DNA from 2 places in the Phyllobacterium sp. NPDC097923 genome. Region 2 is predicted to be linked to the other one. Evidence: predicted binding sites of a transcription regulator. Region 2 holds the regulator's gene; the other holds the start of a gene.
The links. Region 2 encodes PhoB, which activates phosphate uptake and scavenging genes when phosphate is short. Its sites were predicted from a motif close to TGTCATNNANCTGTCAT; they were not measured.

Region 1: a site for PhoB is predicted at 1,521-1,537, ahead of ACIQWS_RS10635 (UDP-2,3-diacylglucosamine diphosphatase). Genes of this name have one in related genera too.

Annotation. Positions count from the first base shown of each region.
Region 1 covers NZ_JBIWBL010000001.1:2,093,575-2,096,782, forward strand. The annotation lists gene ACIQWS_RS10630 (glycosyltransferase family 4 protein) at 1-606, opposite strand, end outside; gene ACIQWS_RS10635 (UDP-2,3-diacylglucosamine diphosphatase) at 634-1,455, opposite strand; gene ACIQWS_RS10640 (NADP-dependent malic enzyme) at 1,683-3,208, shown strand, end outside.
Region 2 covers NZ_JBIWBL010000002.1:520,461-523,668, reverse strand. The annotation lists gene ACIQWS_RS14950 (VWA domain-containing protein) at 1-1,095, shown strand, start outside; gene phoB (phosphate regulon transcriptional regulator PhoB) at 1,096-1,782, opposite strand; gene phoU (phosphate signaling complex protein PhoU) at 1,803-2,528, opposite strand; gene pstB (phosphate ABC transporter ATP-binding protein PstB) at 2,552-3,208, opposite strand, start outside.

The DNA of each region.
Region 1 (3,208 bases), on a different contig from region 2:
ATCCAGCGCCAGAAAGGCTTCAAGATTCTTTTCCGGCGCAACGCGGCCGACGCAGAGAAAGACGGGATGCGCGAGACCGAGATCGACATCCGCCTGCGGCCGGAACAGATCGCGGTCGACACCGCGCGTCCACACGCGCAACGTGTCGAAGCCGCGCTCGCTCAATTCCTCGTAGATAGACTGTGTCGGGACAAGGCAGGTCTCGGCGGCATTGTGGAACCGGCGCAGAAAGCCGTAGGTCCAGGCCAGCGGAATGGGCAGGCGCTCGCGCAGATATTCGGGAAAACGCGTATGAAAGCTGGTGGTGAAACGCCACTTGTTTTTCAGGCAGGCACGCCGCGCCATGATGCCGAGCGGGCCTTCCGTGGCGATATGCACGAAGGCGGGCTGCAGCGCCTCGATCCGGGCTTTCACCGCCGCAGGATAGGTCAATGCCAGGCGGATTTCCGGATAGGTGGGGCATGGCGCCGAAGGATAGTCCGCGGGTGAGATGATCGTCACCTCGACGCCCCGCGCCTCCATCTGCTCGCGCAATTGGGTCAGGGTGCGCACCACGCCATTGACCTGCGGATGCCAGGCATCGGAGACGATGACCAGCCGCTTCATCGGATCGATCTCTGCAGGAGACGCCATTCAGGCCGCATTCGCCGCCTTGGGACGCTTGTCCTCGAGTTTGACGACAGGCGCAAAGCCCGCCTTCTCCCCGATCAGATGCGTCCAGGAGATCAGTTCCATCTTGCCGTCATGATGCTCGACAATGGCGGTGCAGCTTTCAACCCAGTCGCCGGTGTTGATGTATTCGATGCCGTCGATTTCTTCGATGGTGGCGTGGTGGATATGGCCGCAGATGACGCCGTCGGCGCCGATGCGCCGGGCCTCGTCGGAAACGACGGTCTGGAAGGAACCGATGAAGTTGACGGCCTTCTTCACCCGGAATTTCGCCCAGGCGGAGAACGACCAGTAGCGCAGCCCGAGCATGCGCCGCACCTTGTTCATGATGGTGTTGATGGCCAGCGCCGCATCATAGGCCCAGTCGCCGAGATAGGCGATGTGGCGGGCATTGCGCACGACGACGTCGAACTGGTCGCCATGGATCACGAGGAATTTACGGCCGTCAGCGGTTTCGTGCATCGTGCGGTCCATGACCTCGATACCGCCGAAATGCGTACCCTGGAAATCGCGCAGGAATTCATCGTGGTTGCCGGCGATGTAGAGGATGCGCGCGCCCTTGCGGCTCTTGCGCAGAAGTTTCTGCACGATGTCGTTGTGCTCCTGCGGCCAGTGCCAGCTGCGGCGCAGACGCCATCCATCAACGATATCGCCGACCAGATAGATCGTATCCGCATCGTGATACTTCAGGAAGTCCAGAAGGAAGGTCGCCTTGGCGCCTTTGGAACCAAGATGCACATCGGACAAAAAGAGCGTGCGAAACTTACGTGTCTCTGGCTCAACCATGAGGCTGATCTCCGTTCAGCGCCGGTACGCATCGGTACCTCTGGTCTGACAGAAACCTGATTCATGTCACAGTCTTATGACGCCGCTAAAAAGTCTATGGTTTCCTGCGATAAACACTTGTAACAAAATGGACTTCATTTATGGCTCTTCGTGTCATTTATGCATGCTAAAAAGATTGAATCGCAAATCCCAAGTTGCGACCAGCCAATTTCCGGAGGATATTATCCATGGCCAAGGACAATTCGCCCAACCAGTCCGACCTCGAAGAAAGCGCCCTGTTTTACCACCGCTTTCCTCAGCCGGGTAAACTGGAAATCCAGGCGACGAAGCCGCTTGGAAATCAGCGCGATCTTGCCCTTGCCTATTCCCCCGGTGTCGCCGCGCCCTGCCTGGCCATTCATGAAAACCCCGCTACAGCCGCCGATTATACCAGCCGCGCCAATCTTGTGGCGGTCATCTCCAACGGCACTGCCGTCCTTGGCCTCGGCAATATCGGCCCCCTCGCCTCCAAGCCGGTGATGGAAGGCAAGGCGGTTCTCTTCAAGAAATTCGCCGACATCGACGTCTTCGACATCGAGATCGACGCGCAGGAGATCAACAAGATCGTCGATGTCGTTGCCGCGCTCGAACCCACCTTTGGCGGCATCAACCTCGAGGACATCAAGGCGCCGGAATGCTTTGACGTGGAGGAGATCCTGCGCGCCAGGATGAACATTCCGGTGTTCCATGACGACCAGCACGGCACGGCGATCATCGTCGCCGCAGCCATCCTCAACGGCATGGAGCTGGCCGGCAAGGATCTGTCCAAGGTCAAGATCGTGGCGTCCGGCGCCGGCGCGGCAGCGCTCGCCTGCCTCAACCTCCTGGTCAAGCTCGGTGCCAACCGCAAGAACATCTGGGTCTGCGATCTCGACGGCGTCGTCTATGACGGCCGCAACACGCTGATGGACCGCTGGAAATCCGTCTATGCCCAGAAGACTGACGCACGCGTGCTGGCCGATGTCATCGGCGGTGCCGACGTGTTCCTCGGCCTGTCCGCGGCAGGTGTCCTGAAGCCGGAACTTTTGAAGCAGATGGCGCCGAACCCGCTGATCATGGCGCTGGCAAATCCCAATCCGGAAATCATGCCGGAAGACGCACGCGCCGCACGCCCCGACGCCATGATCTGCACCGGACGCTCCGATTTCCCCAACCAGGTCAACAACGTCCTCTGCTTCCCCTATATTTTCCGCGGCGCGCTGGATTGCGGCGCACGGGCGATCAATGAGGAAATGAAGATGGCGGCGGTCAAGGCCATCGCGGCGCTCGCCCGCGAGGAGCCATCGGATGTGGCGGCTCGCGCCTATTCCGGCGAAACGCCGACCTTCGGCCCCAATTATCTCATTCCTTCGCCGTTCGATCCGCGCCTGATCCTGCGCATCGCGCCGGCCGTGGCCAAGGCGGCCATGGAAACCGGCGTTGCCGACCGCCCCATCGAGGATTTCGAGGTCTATCTCGACAAGCTGAACCGCTTTGTCTTCCGCTCCGGCCTGATCATGAAGCCGATCTTCACCGCAGCGCGGACCGCCGAGAAGAAGCGGGTGATCTATTCCGACGGCGAAGACGAGCGGGTTCTGCGCGCGGCACAGGTGGTGCTTGAGGAAGGCACGGCGATTCCGACGCTGATCGGCCGCCCGCAGGTCATCGAGACGCGTCTCAAGCGCTATGGCCTGAAGATCAAGCTCGGTACCGATTTTGACATCATCAATCCGGA
Region 2 (3,208 bases):
GTGACCTATGATGTGGAAGGGTTCTACTATCTCGCCCGTTCCGCCCTGGTGAAGGACGAGCGCCATCTCGACCGCTTCGATCAGGTCTTCGGCCACGTGTTCAAGGGGCTGGAACTGCTCGGCGGCGAGAGCGGCATCGACATTGCCAATCTGCCCGAGGAATGGTTGCGCCGGCTGGCCGAAAAACACCTCACCGAAGAAGAGAAAAAGCTGATCGAGGCACTGGGCGGTTTCGACAAGCTGATGGAAACCCTGCGCCAGCGGCTTGAGGAGCAGAAGGGCCGGCATCAGGGCGGCTCGAAATGGATCGGCACGGCCGGAACGTCGCCCTTCGGTGCCTATGGCTACAATCCGGAAGGCGTGCGCATCGGCCAGGACGAAAGCCGCAACCGCCGTGCGGTCAAGGTGTGGGACAAGCGCGAATTCAGGAATTTCGACGACAGCGTCGAGCTGGGCACCCGCAACATCAAGGTTGCCCTCAAACGGCTGCGCCGCTGGGTGCGCGAAGGCGCCGATGACGAGCTCGACCTGTCGGGCACCATCAGGTCAACCGCCGAACACGGCTATCTCGATGTCCAGACGCGGCCCGAACGGCGCAATCATGTCAAGCTGCTGATGTTCTTCGATGTGGGCGGCTCCATGGACGAACATATCCGGATCGCAGAAGAACTGTTCTCCGCCGTCCGCTCCGAATTCAAGCACATGGAATATTTCTACTTCCACAATTGCCTCTACGAGGGCGTGTGGAAGGACAACCGCCGCCGCCACGCGGAAAAAATCCCGACGCTCGATCTCATCCATAAATACGGACCGGACTACAAGGTCATCTTCGTCGGGGATGCCGCCATGGCGCCCTACGAGGTTTCCCATGCGGGCGGATCGGTCGAACACTGGAACCAGGAGGCCGGGGCGGTCTGGCTCGCCCGGGTGCTCGACCACTGGAAGAACGCCGCCTGGCTCAATCCGTCAAAGGAACAGTACTGGGACTACACCGCCTCGACGGCGATGATCCGCAAGATTTTCGCGCATCGCATGTATCCCATGACCCTGGCGGGCATCGAAGGGGCGACGCGCGAACTCTCGCGCAGGCACTGATTACCCGAACGAGTACCCAGCACCGCGCACGGTGCGGATCGGATCGATCGAGCGGCCGATATTGATGGCCTTGCGCAGCCGCCCGACATGCACGTCGACGGTACGGTCGTCCACATAGATGTCAGCGCCCCAGACATTGTCGAGGAGCTGGCCGCGCGAGAACACCCGGCCGGGGGACTGCATCAGGAATTCCAGCAGGCGGAACTCGGTCGGCCCGAGCTTCAGCTCACGTTCCTTGCGGAACACGCGGTGCTGCTCGCGGTCGAGCTTCAGGTCGCCGAAGCTGAGCACATGCGACAGCAGGCTCGGATTGACCCGGCGCAGCATGGCCTTGATGCGGGCAAGCAGTTCCGGGGTAGAGAACGGCTTGACCATGTAGTCATCGGCGCCGGTGGCAAGGCCGCGCACCCGCTCGCTCTCCTCGCCGCGCGCCGTCAGCATGATGATCGGCAGGATTTCGGTCTCGCGCCGCGCCCGCAGACGGCGGCAGAGTTCGATGCCGGAAAGGCCCGGCAGCATCCAGTCGAGAATGAGCAGATCCGGCACTTTTTCACGCAGCGCAATTTCCGCCTCGTCACCGCGTGCGATTGTCTCGACGACATAGCCTTCGGCTTCAAGATTGTACCGGAGAAGGACGCTGAGCGCTTCCTCGTCTTCGACAACAGTGATTTTGGGAGCGATCGCCATTGCTGGAATCCTGATTCTGTTTAAGGCTGTCTGGCTTCATCGACGATGATGCTGTGGGTCTGGTCTTCCTTGGGCCGTTCGGCCGGTAGCTGGGCACCCGTCACGATGTAGTAGACCGTTTCAGCAATGTTCGTCGCATGGTCTCCGATGCGCTCGATGTTCTTGGCGCAGAAGAGAAGGTGCGTGCAGGCAGAGATGTTGCGCGGGTCTTCCATCATGTAGGTTAGGAGTTCGCGGAACAGTGATGTGTACAGCGCATCGATTTCGTCATCGCGCTCGCGCACGATGTTGACCTGCTGCACGGAGCGTGTCGCATAGGCGTCGAGCACGTCCTTGAGCTGCGTCAGGGCGAGTTCCGCGATGGTCTGCAGGCCGCGATAGACCGACAGCGTCTGGCGTGTATCGGTAACGGCGACAACCCGCTTGGCGATGTTCTTGCCGAGGTCGCCGACCCGTTCGAGGTCGGAGGAAATGCGGATGGCACCGATGATCTCACGCAGATCGATCGCCATGGGCTGGCGCTTGCCGATGATGGTGATGGCCTTTTCGTCGATCTCGCGCTGTCCGGCATCGAGGATGAGATCATCCGAAATGACGCGCTGGGCCAGCGCGTTGTCGGAGTTCACCATGGCGGTGACGGCCTGTTCGACCATGCGTTCGGCATGGCCGCCCATTTCGGCGATCTTGTGCGTCAGGAACTTCAGTTCGTCGTCATAGGAACGGACGGTATGCTGCGACTCGGTCATATTCTTATCCCTGTTTCCCGTGATTAGCCGAAGCGTCCGGTGATGTAGTCCTGCGTGCGCTTTTCCGTCGGATTGGTGAACATCATTTCCGTATCGCCCACCTCGACGAGATTTCCGAGATGGAACATGGCGGTGCGCTGCGAAACGCGGGCCGCCTGCTGCATCGAATGGGTGACGATGACGATGGTGTAGTTCTGGCGCAGTTCGTCGATCAGCTCCTCGACCTTTGCCGTGGCAATCGGATCGAGCGCCGAGCAGGGTTCGTCCATCAGGATGACTTCCGGGCTGACGGCAATGGCGCGGGCGATGCACAGGCGCTGCTGCTGGCCGCCGGAAAGGCCGGTGCCGGCTTCATGCAGGCGGTCCTTTACCTCGTCGAACAGGCTGGCGCGGCGCAGGCTCTTCTCGACGATTTCCTCCAGCTCGTGCCGGTTCTTGGCAAGACCATGGATGCGCGGGCCATAGGCCACGTTCTCGAAAATGGACTTCGGGAACGGATTGGGCTTCTGGAAAACCATGCCGACCCGGGCGCGCAGCTCGACCACGTCGATTTTCGGATTGTAGATATCCTCATCATCGAGCGTGATCTTGCCGCCGATCTTGCAGCCTTCGATCGTGTCGTTCATGCGGTTGAGCGAGCGCAGGAAGGTCGACTTGCCGCAACCGGACGGGCCGATCAG